DNA from 4 places in the Paenibacillus sp. FSL L8-0340 genome. Region 3 is predicted to be linked to each of the others. Evidence: riboswitches for the same ligand, from Rfam matches in the RefSeq annotation. Region 3 holds a riboswitch; each other region holds the start of a gene.
The links. Region 3 has a riboswitch for cyclic di-GMP ahead of NST07_RS02410 (collagen-binding domain-containing protein). Riboswitches for the same ligand answer to the same signal wherever they lie in the genome.
Positions count from the first base shown of each region.

Region 1 (4,492 bases), 610 kb from region 3:
CTCGTAATACTCCACTTTAATATCATATAGCTGCCCGGCATTCAGGCTGATGCTTCCCATGCGTTCGGTTCCACTCTGTTTCATCCAGCTGTCAATCACAAGACTGTCATTGACCCAAACGCGGATGCCGTCATCTGAAGTAGTATAGATTGTGTACGTTTCACTGTAGAGCGGCTTAATCTTGCCGCTCCAGCGTACGGAGAAGAAATCGATGCCGATTGCAGCATCCGGGGTGCCTTGACGCCAATTGAAATCAAGAATGGCGTCGTTACGTACAAGTGCCGGAGTGCCTGACAGCAGCATATTATTGAAATATTCTGCCTTTAGTCCATTCTCAGCAGGTGCTGCTGTCGGTGTTGGCACTGGTGTTGGTGCTGCTGTCGTTTGCACCGGTGTTGGCGTTGGAGCTGGCATCGGTGTTGGTGCTGCCGTTGGCATTGGTGCTGGCGTCGGTGTTGGCGTTGGTGCTGGCGTCGGTGTTGGTGTTGCCGTTGGCACCGGTGTTGGCGTTGCTGTCGGTGTTGGCACCGGTGTTGGTGCTGCCGTTGCCGTTGAGGCTGGTGCTGCTGTCGCCGCTAAAGCCGGTTTTGCAATCAGGCTGAGTGTACTGTCCAATTCTGTCTGGCTGGCAGCAGCTGCCCCGGCATTCACAAACAATGCGCTGGCCGGAACCGTCACTTTGGCTTGGCTTTGACTTTGCCACATTAAGCGGATATTCGCATCGCCGGCATTCTCGTAATACTCAACCTTGATGTCGTACAACTGACCGCCTGTTAAAGCGATGCTTCCGGTACGCTCGGCTCCGCTCTGTTTCATCCAGCTGTCAATGACAGCTTTACCGTTAATATAAACGCGGATACCGTCATCCGAAGTGGTAAAAAACTGATAAGTCTCACTATACGTTGGCTTGATTTGACCGGTCCAGCGGACGGAGAAGGAATCTATACCGATTGAAGGATCCGGCGAACCCTGGCGCCAGTTAAAATTAAGCAATGCATCATTGCGCACCAAGGCGGGCGTACCGGAAAGCGTCATGTTTTTGAAGTACTCTCCCTTAAGTCCGCTCACCACAGGCGCTTCCACTGAATCATTAGAGTCAGGCGTTGGTACAGGTGCTGGCGTAACCTTAGGTGTTGGCGTTGCCGTAGATGTTGCCGTTGGTGTTGGCGTCGATGTTGCCGTTGGCGTTGGCGTCGGTGTTGCCGTTGCCGTTGCTGTCGGTGTTGCCGTCGGTGTTGGCGCAGTGGCCGGTGCACTCCAACTCTTATATTGATCCCGGGTCAGTGTATAGCTATCGCTCATGAAACTCTTAATCGTAGTTGTGCTGTTTTTCTCATAGAGCATTTTTCCCCAGTTCATCATGAAAACGAAATTTTTCTGGGAGAGCTTCAGTTTGGCTGTGCTGGGCATCTCACCGTTCTCACCAATACCTATCGGTTTACCGGCAGCCAGACTAAGCAAACTGTCATAGTACTTATTCATATAATCGTTATCATATATATCTGCTGCAAGAACATCCACTTTGCTAGCGCCCGGATAGGTCAGCGCATAAGGATCGGACCAGGCATTCGGTGCATTAGGGTTCCATACCCACAACAGATTGTTTAATTGATGAACGTTCACGAAACGGTCATACATAATATTCCACAGTTCAGCAAAATTACTTTTCTTCCCCCACCAGAACCAGTTGCCGTTCATTTCATGATAAGGTCTCCAAAGTACAGGAACGCCCGCATCCCGCAAGCTTTTAAGAGACACCGCCACTTTATCCAGATCCGTGATCAGGCTGGCGTATTCTGTCGTGCCCGGCGTTACATACCTGTTAAATTCCGCTTGGGTGAGCGGCTTCTGCACATTGGACCAGAGGTACGCCGTCCCCGGCAGATTCTGATGAAAGGTCATTGTGACAATGCCGCCGTTCTTGTACCAGTTGATCGCGCTGTTCACCACATTCTTGCGCTGCGAAGCAGCCGTACTCTCCGACTGGCCGCTAATTACGCCAAGCTCATATCCGTGAAGAGCAGCATATTCTCCGCTTGTTCCCTTCAGCTTGTTGCTGAATTCATCCGGGCTCTCCAAATAATCGTGCTGTCCAGTGATAATCCCTTTTCCGGTAATGGAATAGAGGTTACTAAGCAGCTTGACAGCTTCGGCTGAAGCGTCCGGATTAACCGGCACTGCTGTGCTTGATGAGGCTTCTGCGGTTGAAGGCGACAGCCCAAACCCTAAAGGCACAGTGGTTAACAATATGGCAAGAGACAACAATGTGGACAGCAGACGAGACTTACGGTAAGTTTTCAAAATTATCTTCCTTTCGGTAGCCAGGCTGCCACTCTTGCGAAGGCCCTATGGCTTTGCGTCCCTATCTTTCGATTAGGTTTGCCTTGTCGTTTTGGAAGGATTTATCCCTCTTACCGTAAGTATCGTCCCTATGAAGTTTTTATTTAGAGCATTAATAAAAATAGATTAATAAATGGTTCTAAATGCCTGTTTTAGATTTGCAACAATTGGTTAAATAGATTATTTAGGCCTACGAGATAAACTGTTGCAAAGCTATATCTTCCCAATCCAAGGTGATGCGGATGTTATCCTCTTCTACCAGTTCCGAACCGGTCTGTACCTCAATAAACTCTACATCCGTCAGCGCAAGGATCGCATGTTTGGTGCCTTCCGGTATACGAACCACATCTCCTGCCTTGACATTATGCATCTTCTCATTAATCACAATGCTTGCTTCACCGCTGACAAATGTCCAAATTTCACTGCGTTTATGGTGCAGCTGGTAACTGATATTTTTACCCTCTTCGATAAAAATCCGTTTGGTCAGCACTTCATTTCCCTCATCGTATTTCACATAATCTATGACTTTATAATGGCCCCAGCGGCGTTCTTCGTACATCGGTCTTTGTTCAAAAGACTTCAGCACTTCCTTGATTCTCGGACTCTCCGCTTTATGGGTAACCAAAATCCCGTCCGGGCTGGCAGCGATAATCAGATCCTTCGCACCGATCACCGTAATCGGAATATCCAGCTCATTAATCAGGCATGTGCCTTCGGAATCCGCCGTCACGAACCCTTTGCCTACATGATTGCTGTTCATTTCTTCAGTTAGCGTGTTCCAGGTTCCCAGATCCTTCCAGAACCCGGCATAAGGCTGAACTACGATTTTCTCCTCTTTTTCCACCACTTCATAGTCAAAGCTGATGGAAGCAAGCAGTTTGTACTGCTTCTGCAGTTCCTCATAGTTCAGCGGCAATCCCTTACGCTGCAGAATATCAAGCAGATAACCCAGGCGGAACGCGAACACGCCGCAGTTCCAGAGGGCATTCCGGCTGATCAGTTCCTCGGCCTGCTCACGGTCAGGTTTCTCCTGGAAGTGGCTTACCTGCAGATAGCCGCTTGCTCCCGCCTCAGCGCTGGTAGGAATGATGTATCCGTATTTTTCTGAAGCATGTTCGGGTACTACACCCATTAGCGCCAGGTTCGCTCCGCTCTCCTGCATCGTTTGCTCAAGCTGCACTACTGTATCGAAGAAGGCGGCTTCCACATAAGGATCGACCGGGAGGATGGCCACGGTCTCGCTTGGCGAAACGCCTTCCATGGAATACAGGTAGGCTGCTGTCAGGGCAATCGCCGGAAACGTATCGCGGCGTTCCGGCTCAACGATGATAGGCACCTCGCTGCCAAGCTGGCTCTGAATCATTTCCACCTGGCTGCGGCCGGTAGCCAGATAAGCCGAACCCGACATATTAGCTTCCTCCAGCTGCCGCCATACCCGTTGCACCATGGATTCCGGTTCCCCCGTTGGGCTCTCAAGTACCTTCAGAAATTGCTTCGAACGTGAATCGTTAGACAATGGCCAGAGACGTTTACCTGAACCGCCTGATAGAAGTACCAGTTTCATATGGAACCCTCCTCATTATGTGTTGACGCAAAAATATCGGATTGTTATTGTGAGCTACGAGCTAAACAGCAACCTCGAGATGCTAGAATGTTTATAGCGCGCTGTTGCTGCGCGATAGCCTTCAGATACAACTGTTACGGGAGTCACTGCAAGGAATGTTTGGACTTTCGGCCGCTGTTGTCTGCAGATTTCTTGATTTATACCGCTGTCCGCGGTGGAAATCCGCAGACAAAGGCGGACGCATTCGCTCCTACAGTTCCAAAATTCCTCTCCGTTCCATTCCATAACAGCTTCCTTAGATGGATTCCAGCTGGGCTATGCGCCCTAGCAAGACATTCACGCCCGCGGCTTGCACCCGCAGGCGAAGCTCCCTGCTAAAGATCCGGCATTGCCGCTTGGTTGGCGGCAGGTAAGAGCGAAGTGCTTTACAGAGCTGAGAACTTAGCAGAGCAAGCTTGAGGCTTAGACCGCACCAGCCACGCTGGCCGAATACCCGCTCAGTCCGCCCATTTGCGGGCGTCCGACGGAATGGTACTCCAGGCCGGTGCCTTCGATCTGCTCCTTGGAGTAGACGTTGCGGCCGTCGAT
Region 1 is NZ_CP151967.1:1,135,814-1,140,305, reverse strand. Features, by position in the region: gene NST07_RS05175 (PA14 domain-containing protein) at 1-2,301, opposite strand, end outside; cyclic di-GMP riboswitch class I at 2,314-2,394, opposite strand; gene NST07_RS05170 (sugar phosphate nucleotidyltransferase) at 2,531-3,904, opposite strand; gene NST07_RS05165 (UDP-glucose/GDP-mannose dehydrogenase family protein) at 4,367-4,492, opposite strand, start outside.
Region 1: another riboswitch for cyclic di-GMP. It lies ahead of NST07_RS05175 (PA14 domain-containing protein); the one in region 3 lies ahead of NST07_RS02410 (collagen-binding domain-containing protein).

Region 2 (4,492 bases), 900 kb from region 3:
CAATCCCAAAATAGAAGAATTATAAGTTCAATCTATATAGATCAGATATTTTAGGCAGAGGAAGGCTACTGCGCCTGATTTCTTAACCGCAGGCTTTGGGCAGTGAAGACAAGTTCTTCATCTGTCCCGCTGATCTTGGCGGTGTATTCTCCAATCGTAACTTCGCTGTTGCAGATTTTGCGGACTGTAATATTTTTGCCGGCGGTAAGCACTGATTTCTCGGAGGACTGCTTCCCTACAGTCTGTGCGCTGATGGAGCCTGCCGCCTCGACTGTGGAGTCCGTGCATTCCGCTTCGTTCATTACGAAACGGACATTGCCGGAAGAGAACAGCTGGCTGTGCAGAATACCCTCCTTATGAACATGGAGATCTCCGCCGGATTTAATAATGCTATGCTGTGACGAGGCGATGTCGATCCGTGTATTCTCCTCCTGCATCCCGGATATGGCGTCATGCAAATCCTTCAACAGCTTCAGAAAGGTGCTTAGTACAGCATCCGTGAAAAAATCGGTGAACTGCCCCGGGTGCAGGAATACCTCCAGCATATGTCTCAATTGCTTGGTGTCGATAGGATAATCGGGATTCATCCCGGCAATAACCTCCTGGAGATCACTGATCAGGCCGGGGAGATGGTCATATTTGCTTTCCAGCAGCAGCATAACGACCAGACCGTATTTTACGGTTTGCTGGCGTGATTGGACGGTATTCGCCAACTGCTGCGACGCTTTTCTCAGACTGGTCATTTCCTCCATCAAGAGAGCGGAGTACATGCAGAGGCGGTTATGTCTCGCTCCATAATGACCGGAGTACAATTGGCTGCTGACAACCTTGCCCTGGACAAAAATGCTTCCGGTAGCAGTGATTGTCGCATGTGTAACGTCGCCGTATATGTATACATTTCCCAAAGCCTCAAGGATGGTCTGGTTTCCGATATCATTGGTGGCGACCACATCACCCGGGAACATCATTTTGGCGGCTTCGGGGTCCATGTCCCCGGGAACAAGATATGTCTGGGGAAAATCAAAAACCTTGCGGTTCAGACCAGATCCCGTTAAGCGGGGCCTTCCCTGGCGGAGGGAGGCGATCCCGCCGTCCGCCAGCAGGGTTGTACATTCTTTAGTGACCAGCTGAATATCTTGCGGCGGCGGGGAGGGAATAATTCCGCCATACACGTCGATGCCGGGCACTCCCTCTTCTGCAGGCAGCTTACGGGCAATGACCTCTCCCTCCTGGACAAAGGGAACCCTTGGATGGTTCAGGGAATCTGCAGGATCGGCAGTCCGAATGAATTCATATTCCCTGTCCTCGGCAAATAACAGCTCCAGCCGGGCATTTTTGCCGGGAATAGGGGCTTTACCCTCTGCGATGCAGACCGGGAGATAGGTAGGGTTGTTCAGCTCTGCATAAAGAGCCGGAATATTGAGCTCGCGCATAATGGAGCTTTTCTTGAAGCCGGCGATAATCTGGTCCACCGTGAGGGTGGACAGCAGCAGGCCGCAATTTGGTTCCGCCCGGACCGTGACATCTGCTGCAGCCGGGGAGCTGGCGAGCTTCCAGGCGTACTTTTCTGCACGGTAGAGCGTGAAGTAGGCCTTCAGTCTATCTTCGGATACAGTGATCTGATACTGCGGCTTCTCGCAAATCTCCCAGGTGATACGGTCCGTGGGGGTTACCTCCGTAGGATCTGTCACCGTCTTCCGGTTAATATTCAACACCACAGGGTGAACGGAGGAAATGACAGCGGGTTTGCCGCCGGGCAGAGGAGGAGTAATAAATATTTGGTTGTTCTGTACGATAATACGTCCGTTCTTATCCTCATCTCCCTCACGGAGCGGCTTAACCTGCACTGAGGGCAGAGCCGGAAGATCGGGGTTACCGATTGGCGTTGTGGTATGAAATACATGCCCGAATTTTTTCTCGATGATATGCTGTGGCATTACTCTAACCTCGCTTCTTCGTATAATCAATGGTATCTGTACAGAAAAGAGCATCATGGACTATGATAGATTGTCTTCACCTACCGGTACCCAAGTCACATCTCAATTGGCAGCCTGGCGACCATGAATGGATAGTCTCACATTCTTAGGCCCATCGCTTTGCGTCCTGCCCTTTCGGGAAGTTTGCCTTTAAAAAAATAGATCAATGATATACATTCAGCATGAGGTCATTTAATCGACTCAAATCGACAGGGAATGTTCAATACTGGGTTGGTTGCCAATATAATTCTACAAACAAGCTTAATTCTAGTACTTTAGTATTAATTTTTCAACTTAATAATAATAAATCTCTCTGGTATCCCTTTAAAAGGGACGGCTTTGAGTCCAAGCGATATTACAAGCAAAAACGACCCTGCCTTCATCTCAAAGGACAGGGTCGTTTCTGCAAAAAAAGGACGCTCCCAAGCTTATAGCTTGTGGGAGAGCCCTCTTTTGACAAGATGTACGGCGCGCGCGCTTCCGGACCGGACGGAGGCTGGTGCCGGTATAACTGTAGCTGCATAATCGGCCCGTTCAATTTCCTCCAGCACCCGGTTCAGATGGGAGAAGACGGCTCCGAGATCGCGGACTGCTGTCAGCGAGCATTGACCCTGCAGCTCGGAGAACCAGGCAAACTGCAGATCCCGGGCGCGGCGCAGCGCTTCGGGGAGCGAACGGGTGCATTCGGCATCGGATAAAGTTTTGGTTCCATACAGGGCGATGCAGTCTGCGGTTGCCGTTACGACCTCTGTCATCCAGTCAGCTGCCGCATAATGTGCAGGCAGGAGGGAAATCTCCTCAGCGATCTCCTTGACGTAGCGGTGAACCTTCTGCAGATGCGAGGTTGCCTGTGTCAATGACCGCAATCCGCTGCGGCATTGATAATGGGATAACGTATAGTGCAGCTCTTTCTGCTGCTTGTCGCTCTTCGCCAGCAGTTGTCCGGAACGCACCAGCCTCTCCGGAGCCTGCTTAGAACTGCTGCTCTCTGCGGCGAGTCCGGTCAAGGCATCGGCCAGCAGCAGGGTCCCTTCCAGTGCCAGGCGTTTAACCTTGACGAACCCCCCGGGGGGGACGATAATCATATTTATTATTAAGGCAATCAGTACGCCGATTAAGGTCTCCGCGACTCTCCACACGATATAAGGGTCCTGATAAAAGGTCAATGCCAGCACGGAGGTCACACCGACCTGGGAAACGGCTTGAATGTTAATCCGGCAGGCGGTGGCCACACCGATGCCGATCAGCAGCATCAGCAGAATAGACAGTGCCCCCACGTCGAAGAAATGGCCCACGAGCAGGCTGACAATTCCACCGAGCACAACGCCCATCAGACGGTAAATCCCTTTTTCCAGTGAAGCCTTGACGCTTCCTTGGGTGATAAGAATTGCGGCAAGCGGTGCAAAGTATAAATAACTGTCGCCATGCAAGCTGTGAACCGCAAGCCAGGAGAGTGAAGCAGCAATCGTAACGCGTATCATATATAGAGATAATCCGAATTTTTCAAGGCGGTCCTGCAACCCCTCGTTCATGTTAGTCATCTTCTTTCACATCAATAAGAGAACATTTTTAGGTTTTCAGCAATTTTCATTATAGCACTCAAAAACAACAATAACGGGGCATAGTTTTTACGAACTTGTTAAGTTTCTGCGATGCATTTAACATTGTAAGCTATCGCATATATTGCATTAATCCTATATGCTATATATATTGAAGTGTGTCGAAGGAAGGGAGGAATTGTCGCTTATCAGCGCTGAGCATGCCACTTTAGATTGTTCCCTGCGAGAAGCGGGTAAAATAGGTTGTACTACATAAGGTAAGGGAGGTCGTTAGCCATAACTACCCTGGAAGACACTATTATTTCTTTTGACCAGGTTACCAAACAATATGACGATGAAGAAGCCGTGTTAAAAGGAGTCAGCTTCGAGATCGAACGCGGCAAATTCTATACACTGCTGGGACCCTCGGGCTGCGGAAAGACGACAATCCTGCGTCTGATCGCCGGGTTCGCTGAACCAACGGAAGGTTCCATTTATTTGAACGGCAAAATCATCAACCACATTCCCGCCAACGAACGGCAGGTCAATACGGTATTTCAGGACTATGCCTTGTTTCCGCACCTGAACGTATTTGAGAATGTGGCCTTTGGACTGCGGATCAAGAAGCTTAAGAAAGAGGTCATCACGCAAAAGGTGCAGGAGGCGCTGCGCTTCGTCAACCTTGTAGGCTACGATCAGCGGGCCATTAATGAAATGTCCGGCGGACAGAGGCAGCGTGTAGCGATTGCCCGGGCCATCGTCAATGAACCGCAGGTGCTGCTGCTCGATGAGCCTCTTTCGGCACTTGATCTGAAGCTGCGCACGGAAATGCAGTACATTCTGCGGGAAATGCAGCAGCGGCTGGGCATCACCTTTATCTTCGTTACCCATGACCAGGAGGAAGCGCTGGCCATGTCCGACTGGATTTTTGTCATGAACGGCGGACGTATTGAGCAGAGCGGAACGCCTAACGATATT
Region 2 is NZ_CP151967.1:7,082,974-7,087,465, reverse strand. Features, by position in the region: gene NST07_RS32455 (flavin reductase family protein) at 1-25, shown strand, start outside; gene NST07_RS32450 (FapA family protein) at 66-1,937, opposite strand; cyclic di-GMP riboswitch class I at 2,043-2,135, opposite strand; gene NST07_RS32445 (FUSC family protein) at 2,405-3,508, opposite strand; gene NST07_RS32440 (ABC transporter ATP-binding protein) at 3,821-4,492, shown strand, end outside.
Region 2: another riboswitch for cyclic di-GMP. It lies ahead of NST07_RS32450 (FapA family protein); the one in region 3 lies ahead of NST07_RS02410 (collagen-binding domain-containing protein).

Region 3 (4,492 bases):
GAAACTTTACAAAACCTGATTGAACCTTATAATGAGTAGTGAAGCGCCGCAAAGATCATACAGAACCTAATTGAACCTTATAGATAGGTGTGGGTTACGCTCACAATGTTTAAGCCGGGGGGGGGATCCCTTCGCCATCATCTCAAAAAACTAAATGCGGCGCGGTTTTCCGGATTTCCGGTGGACTGCGTCTTTCCTTTGTTGCAGAGAGGGGGCAGGATGTTATGCGATGCCTGACGATACGGCAGCCTTGGGCGACGCTCATTGCGCTTGGTGAAAAATCATTCGAGACCCGTTCCTGGAGAACGGCTTACCGGGGTGAAATCGCCATTCATGCCGGTTTGAAGATTGATAAGGCAATATGCCTACAGGAGCCTTTCCAATCGGTGCTCGCCCGTCACGGTCTTACAGCTGACAATTTGCCTGCCGGAGCGATTATAGCGACAGGTTCGCTGATAAACTGTTATGAAGTTACAGCTGGTATGGCTGAAGAAGGCTGGCCCTACGGCAGCGAATATATCTTTGGAGATTATAGGGAGGGACGGTTTGCCTGGGAACTGACGGGGGTCACTCCTCTGGAGGGGAACATTCCGGCCAAGGGCCGACTGGGCTTCTGGGAGTATCCTGTTCCGGCGGTCCGGTGAAATACAAGTATGAAAGGGATACCGCCCGGGTATCTTTTTAAATATAGGGCTTTGTGTATCTTTATCTCTGCCGGAGCCAATCAGGTTGTTCAGGAAGGAGCGTATGCATAGGAAATGGGCAGTCTTCTTATTGCGTGGCTTTGCATGTTATGTTTATTTCTTACGTTTAAGGATAAGGTAAGCCGGAGAATTCTATATCCCGTGGCGCTGGTAGTTATTTTCGGCACATTGGGCTATTGGAAGGTTTTAATGTAATTTATAGCAGGTACTTTATTCAGGTCTTGCCGACTCCCATGGCGAGGCCTGTTTTTATTCTTCAACGCTCCAAAGTCTATAGGCTTGCTTGAGGGCCGGATTTGATTTTGTACTGTTCCTCATAGCTGTGGTAGCCGGAGATATCGAGTCCCAGGTATTTGCGCATATGGATAGCGGCCTGTGCAGCGATGACGTCATCCAGCAGCAGCATCCGTTCATGATATCCCCGGCATATAAATTTGGCCTCGATGCCGACCTGGAGCCGCTGCTGTTCATAGACTTTAACTCCGCGTTTCCTCATTTCGGCGCGCACATCCCTCAGATCGGCAGTAGCCGCATTCGCAGCAGTACGGAGAACATCCATGTATGGGACGGGGGTCCGCAGTTGTGTCGACATAATGGCTGAATCCCGTTCAAAGGCTGATAAAATCAGCGGAAGCAATATATAGGATTTGACCAGTGTATTATCGTTACTCTCCGCTCTATGCATAAATTCAATCACCTCTAATAAGAACATATATTCGTATTTTAACCGATTATTCAAAAATTAATCAATGGAATTTCTAAACAACTGAAACAATGTGACATAATTCACAAAATAATTATAAGAATTATTTTATATTAAAATTGAAATAATAAATATTGAAAAATAAAGCTCATTAAAAAGGAGAATTGTGATGAATTATGAGGGAAGTCTCCGCCGCGGGTTGTTGTTCGGGTTGTTTTTAAGTGTTCCACTATGGATGTCCATGATCGGCTGGGTTCAGCTGTTATAAAATATACAAATCCTAAGTCCGGCCGTTGCCCGCTGACTTATGTAAATTGACAATGACTAAAAACTGCTGCCAAGAGCTGGCGACAGTTTTTTTGCTGTTTCGACATGAGTTGAAAAATGGTTCGAATATACTAATTTTTAATATTGAAAATTTGTTTTATGTGATCGGTGAATACAACGAAACCCTTATGTGTTGCGGAATTGAGGACTTTTTCAGAGAATCTAGCAAAAAAAATAAGGAATAGATTGACAAACGGAGGGGTGAAGAGATAGACTGATTCTAGTCCGAAAGTAACAAAAGTCATAGACTACATAGAAAACAACTGTTACCAACTTCTCATGTATAATCGCAAACCGTTCGAAAGAGCGGGACGCAAAGTCAGGAATCTACAGCACTCTAAAGGTGCCACGATCGTCCGGCCGCCATGAAGCTAACCCTTCTTGGCGGTCTTTTTGTTGTTACGGGCTAATCTGTGCATTCATAGAATAGTTACATAGGAGGTACATATCATTGTTGAGGAAAAAATCATTAGCCTTGATTCTGACGGGGGTTTTAACCGTCGGCAATATGCTTCATCCGGGGATCAATGCAGAAGCGGCGGCAAGTATGCCGTACACCCCAACACCGGTGCTGGGAGTCGCCGGGAATTTCAACGCCTTTATCTTTGGAGATTTTGCACAAAGCAATGACCAGATCCACGGACGGCTCGCTGCTGCAGGGAACATTACTCTTCAGGGATATGGCGTATCCAAGGATGCTGTGGGCGGAGATGTGCTTATCGCCGGCAAAGACATCGACTTTTCAAATGGAACAGTTTATGGCACCTCTGTGTATGGAGGCAGTATGAAAAGTTCAGGAGCCGATCTTAAAGGAGGTAAGCGGCAGGATCATCCGATCGATTTTCAAGCTGAGGAGCAATTTTTGATTCAGCGTTCGAGTGAACTCGCTGCTCTGAAACAAACGCAGCCCTTTGTCAGAGATGGAGGGAAAATGACGATTAACGCTCCGGATTCCTTTAATGTCATTCATTTGACTGCTGCGGATTTGGCGGTTACCAACGGTCTCCAGTTCAATATTGCAGGAAACGCCACGGTAATTATCAATGTAAGCGGGAATAAGGTCGTCATTCCGGATTTTCAAATGTGGAACGGAAAATCTCATAATGTGTTGTTCAACTTCTACGAAGCTTCTTCTGTAGCTAATGGCAACACGACCATTGAAGGCTCCATGTTAGCGCCTCATGCCTTTGTGGCGTTCAGCCGTGCTGAGCTGCATGGTACTCTTATTGCAAAAGGATTCAGCGGTTATATTCAGATGCATCATCATACCTTTGAGGGAACGGTGCCGCCAGTCGGGCCGACACCGACACCAACGGCGACACCGACGGCGACGCCAACACCGACACCGACACCAACGGCGACACCGACGGCGACACCGACGGCGACGCCAACACCGACACCGACACCAACGGCGACACCGACGGCGACGCCAACACCGACACCAACGGCGACACCGACACCGACGGCGACGCCAACGCCGGTACCAACGCCAACACCAACACCAACGGCGACACCGACACCAACGGCGACGCCAACACCGACGCCGATACCGACGGCGACGCCAACACCGACACCAACGCCGACGCCAACACCGACACCAACGGCGACGCCAACGCCAACGCCGGTACCGACACCGACGCCAACACCGACACCAACGGCGACACCGACACCAACGGCGACGCCAACACCGACGGCGACGCCAACGCCAACGCCAACGCCGACGCCAACGCCAACGCCGGTACCGACGCCGATACCGACGGCAACGGCGACGCCAACGCCAACTCCGGTACCAACATCAACACCGACGGCGACGCCAACACCGACGGCGATACCAACGCCGACACCGGTGCCAACACCGGTGCCAACACCGGTGCCAACACCAACACCAGCGCCGATATCGACGACGACGCCAACACCGACGCCGATACCGACGGCGACGCCAACACCAACGCCAACACCGGTGCCGACACCAACGCCAACACCAACACCAGCGCCGATACCGACGACGACGCCAACACCGACACCGATACCGACGGCGACGCCAACACCAACGCCGGTACCAACACCGACGCCAACGCCAACGGTGACACCAACGGCGACGCCAACGCCAACGCCGGTACCGACACCGACACCAACACCGACACCGACACCAACGGCAGACCCAACGCCAGCGCCGACAAGTGTAACGCCAACGGTAGACCCAACGCCAGCGCCGACAAGCGTAGCACCAACGGTAGACCCAACGCCAGCGCCGACAAGCGTAGCGCCAACGGTAGACCCGACGCCAGCGCCGACAAGCGTAGCGCCAACGGTAGACCCAACGCCAGCGCCGACGAGTGTAGTACCAACGGTAGACCCAACGCCAGCGCCGACGAGTGTAGCACCAACGGTAGACCCGACGCTAACGCCATCTCCGACACCAACGGTGATTGGTACGAATGACGATCAGGAGATTACGATTGATGAGGATCCGCTGCCTTTGGGCCCTGTGACCACACCTTCGTCTGTGCAGCCAACGCCGGAGACTACTCCAGTGACTGTCCCAGTACCTGCTTCGGTACCGGATGAAGAAGTTATTCTTGATGAAGAAATACCGCTGGGTCCTGTGGATCCAGCCGAGAGTCTGCCGCAGACGGGTGAAGCCAGCCCGGCACCTTATTATATTACCGGTCTCGCTATTGCCGGAGTAGGTCTGCTGCTGAGCAGAACGGCAAGAACCAGCAGACGAAAACGCTGAGGCTTTCATTGAATCACACTA
Region 3 is NZ_CP151967.1:524,516-529,007, forward strand. Features, by position in the region: gene NST07_RS02400 (ASCH domain-containing protein) at 225-644, shown strand; gene NST07_RS02405 (hypothetical protein) at 976-1,389, opposite strand; cyclic di-GMP riboswitch class I at 2,013-2,102, shown strand; gene NST07_RS02410 (collagen-binding domain-containing protein) at 2,186-4,471, shown strand.

Region 4 (4,492 bases), 2.7 Mb from region 3:
TGCTTCAATAGCCATATAAAGCGTGCTCTCTTCATAGTCCGCCGCGTAATAACGATCCTTACGGCCAAAGAACTCCCAAATGCCGATAAGCTTGTCCGCTGAAGCTCCGGCCTGCAGAGCCAATTCCTCATTGCTGATCTTATAGGCAGGATGGTACACTTCGGTGCTTATTATTTTGACATTAGCCATGGTCGACCACCCTCTGCTTAGATTTAGGATATACGATTTAGGATTTAACGATTGCCCATGCCTCTTCCACCGTGTCCACAAAATGTCCTTTAAATCCGGCGCTTGGAGCTACTCTCTGTAATTGAGATTTGGCTACCACTTTCTTCGGATTCACCAGAACCGCATGTTTAAATCCGTTATACAGCACATAGCAGCGTTCCAGAACCGGCAATATCTCCGGCTTGAAGGGCGCCATATCATTGCAGTCAATAATCAGAGACATCTCGTGAATCGGCAAGGTCGGCATGGACGCCTCGAATATTTCCACTTCTTTTACCGTTTCAGCCAATTCGGCAAATCCATGCAAGCTGATGAAGATGGTGTTGAATTCCGGGTACATTTTAGTTTCTGCGATCATTTTTTAACGACACTCCTCTAGTTGTTTTTTCAATTTGTGATTGCGGGATTCATTGGAAATAGGTTGATACCCAAGATTTACCGCTTTCCTGCTATCATCAAATTGCATTTTTTGATAGTTTCTAAAAATTTATTTAGGGCCTTCTGACTATTGTACGAAGCACAATAAAGTCATTCGCGTCGCGTGAGATCAAAGTGTCTTTATTAAAATACACAAAATTGTCCGCACTGCGGTTTCGTTCCCCAAGCAAAAAGAGTTCCCCGCTTCGGAGGTTCACTCCGCGGGCTACCAGTTTATTGTTCATCATTTCCGAGAACACCGCATAATTGTCACCCACGATTAATAGATCATTCCGGTCGCCAATTACCCATTCACGCTTAAGCAATACTTTAACAGGGGCTCCGGCTTTACTGCGGTCCATCGTCATATAAATGAAGTAATTTTTGGTCTTGCCGGCAGTATCCACTTCTTTGGAGTCAATCATCCAGACAATATCTTTACCATTCGAAGCTACGAGGTTGAAGGATTCATTTTCTTTCAGCTTATAAATCTCAGTTGTTTTTGAACTTGGCAGATCATACAGATACAACGTGCCGGTGTCCCATTTGCTATAGATGAACTTGTCATCTACAAACTGGTAGACCTGATCAAAACCGAGATCATTAATGGTCTGGGTTTCCAGCGTCGTTTTGTTAGTGAAGTAAAAATATGAGCTACTGCTGTGTGCATAATATTTATCACCCACACCGAGTAATTCCGGATTATTCACTTCCAGCGGAAGCTCGCTTGTTTTTTTGGTTTTCAAATTGTACTGTACCAGCTTCTTCGGGTAGATATTAATTTGCTTAGTCACTTCAATTGTGGACTCATAATAATAAACACTGTCTCCCAGGAGCTGCAAGTTCGTTTTGAACGTGTTAGTTGAAGTGACCTTCTCCGTCGTCTTCTTCTTCCAGTTATGTAAGTACAGCTGATAAGCCCCTTTGCTATCCTTCTCCAGTGAAGCGATCGTGTCACCTGTGAACTTATAGTTGTAGTCAAGCGGCATGTTATATGCAGTTTTGACATCCGTAAAAGTGTACTTCGCAGCTGCGTGGACCGGAGTGGCAATCAGGGGGCCTGCAGCCAAGACCGCAGCCAGAATAAACGTTAAGCCTGGCCTCAATTTGTGGCGAATCTTCAAAAACATGTTTTTTTATTCTCCTTTTGTTGTATTTAGACAACAAAAAACCAAACTACATGAGCGTCCCCGCTGTCATGCCGCTTTCGTGAGCGGTTTAGACCGGTGGCTTTGCGTCTTCCGCCTTTCGGCGGAGTTGCCTTTGTTCATCAGCTGGCGCTTCCGAATCACAAACATATTTTGGTATTTATTATCTATCTAAATTTATAATTCGACAATAGCAGTCATTATCCTCCTTTTTTCTCACATTCAAATATTGTTCGCTGTATCTGTTTGGCTACGATAGTGCATAGATCCGTTTGACCAGAATATCAGCGGTTTATAGCTCTCCATATGGGATATTCTGCGCGCTAAAAAATCTGTCAAGCCCTCGCTGTGGACCAAACAGTACAAATCAACATCCGAGTAAGCATCCTGCTCTCCTCTGGCATGTGCGCCTTTCAGAAATACCGCCCTGACTGCCGGATCACCCTTTACGGCCAGGCCTACCTGACGGATTGCTTCGTCTTGTTTCATTCTCTCTTCCCCCTGCAATGTGTAGTATGATCTGAACATAATCTTTCTTTTTTATTAAAAGTGAGAAATATTGTGGCGCTGGTGCGTCTTATATACAAATAAATCAATTGGAGGCACTGGATGAAGGCACAGGAAAACGACGAACAAATCATTGCCGAAGTGCTGCAGGGCAACCGGGAGGCCTTTGCGGTACTTGTAGACAAATACAAGTCAAGCTTGTATGGTCTGCTGCTCGGTATGGGCGCCAGTCACCAGGATGCACAGGATTTGGCCCAGGAAACATTTATTAAGGCATACCAGAAACTCCGCGGGCATCATAGCCAATCAAGCTTTGCGGCTTGGCTGTACGCCATTGCGATCAACCACTTCAGGTCACTGAAAAGGCGGAAATCCCCAGGCCTAACAAGCAGTAACTTACTGGAGGAGAAGGATCGCGGGCCAACCCCTGAAGAGCAGTATATGCGTAAGGAAGACGAGCTTGAAATGCACCGGAAATTGTCCAAGCTTCCAGAACGATACCGGATTGTACTGCTGCTTCGCTATACCAATGAATTATCCTATGAGGAAATCTCAGCGATAACGGGAATGCCTATGCATCAGGTCAAAAATTGTCTCCACCGCGCCCGTCAAAAGCTGAAGAAACAATGGTCGAAATCCAGGGAGGGTTCCAATGAAAAAATGGGCTTACACCAATCACAATGACTTGTCCGGCACTGATAACGATCTATTGACGGATTCACAATTGTATACAAGCTCTAATCTAGCTGATGATTTCACAGAGCGCGTTATGGAACAAGTTCGCAATACAGAGATACTGCCTGCCTCCGGGCAACAATTATCCGAGATATCCGGAATGCAAACGGGCCGCACCCTAAAAGGAGGTTTAAAGTGGGGCAGCACTGTTGCTGCAGTGATAGGAATTGCTTCATTACTGTTCTTTATAGGCAAATCAGGTACAGTGTCAGAGACGCTGTCCAACCCTCCACAGAAGCCGTTCCTCCTTGCCAACCAGTGGGCAGAGCTTGGTCTTCTGGACGCCAAAATACTCGGAGTGGTGCAGCAGCCTGGCATAGAGAAAACCGATAAAGGCTATACCTTTGTCCTGCAGGACGTAGTGGCTGATCCTACCCGTTTGGTGCTTAACATTAGCATTACGGATAAAACCGGACATGCTGCCAACGACGCAATGTCCAAATTTAATACCAGCCAATTGGAAATCCATGATGAACAAGGACACAACATCGGAGAACTGAAAGAGATCATGCCCTTGGCCAGTGACATTTATGGAAACTCTGGTCAAGCCTCTCTGCTGTTGACTTACGTATTCCCTGATGAAGGCCCAGGAAGCACCGTAGTTATTCAAGGCAATATTCATGAACTGGCTTCAAACAGTGAAACAGAAAAGGTAGTCGCCGGAGACTGGAGTTTTAGCTATGAAGCAGATATGACCGCAGCACAGGCATTATCGGTAACCACAGATTTGAAGGACCATGTCTATAAAACTCCGGATGGGATGAAGCTGGAGATGGATCAAGTAATGCATACACCTGCAGGTGTCACACTGAAATTCAACACCTCGCTTACTGGAGAGGCAGCCAGCCTTATTTCTGCCAATCTTAATAACGCTCTTGGGCTCATGTTCCATTTTGAGGATGAGAAAGGTGAAGAAGTTTCAAGAATCAACCGTTACAAGTCCGGATATATTACCGACACTTCCTTCGGCTACACTGTCAGATCAACAGAACAAGCCGGCAAGCTGCACTGGACCTACTATTTCAAGAGCCTTCCATATGACAGCCGGCAAGTACGGTTCATCCTGGATGGTTACAATAGTCCCGTCAAGTCTAACGATTCAGTGACGTTCCATCCTCATGAGCTTAATGAGAAACCCGCAGTATTTAGTGCTCAAGGTGATGTGCTGAAGGTGAACAAGATGGAGATCAAAGAAATTAAGGATGAACCGGGAATATCCGGCTGGATGTCGGTCAGCGGCGAATTCACCAACAGATTTGCCAATGACAAGTGGGTCGCCCTCGATGGTAAAGGAAAGGAATACAAAGTTATCTTTAGAGGTGGTTTCACTATGGATGAGACAGTCACATTCGGTGAGACGGGCAATCATGTGAATGAAGCCTATCTTATTGCCAAAGGCATGACTGAACTGCCCGAGGAGCTGACGCTCCGCCGGGTCATAACGGATAAAAGGTTTA
Region 4 is NZ_CP151967.1:3,246,086-3,250,577, reverse strand. Features, by position in the region: gene NST07_RS14525 (ketoacyl-ACP synthase III) at 1-189, opposite strand, end outside; gene NST07_RS14520 (hypothetical protein) at 227-586, opposite strand; gene NST07_RS14515 (hypothetical protein) at 720-1,775, opposite strand; cyclic di-GMP riboswitch class I at 1,826-1,917, opposite strand; gene NST07_RS14510 (hypothetical protein) at 2,016-2,282, opposite strand; gene NST07_RS14505 (sigma-70 family RNA polymerase sigma factor) at 2,403-2,984, shown strand; gene NST07_RS14500 (DUF4179 domain-containing protein) at 2,953-4,492, shown strand, end outside; partial or broken gene NST07_RS14495 (GNAT family protein) at 4,490-4,492, opposite strand, start outside.
Region 4: another riboswitch for cyclic di-GMP. It lies ahead of NST07_RS14515 (hypothetical protein); the one in region 3 lies ahead of NST07_RS02410 (collagen-binding domain-containing protein).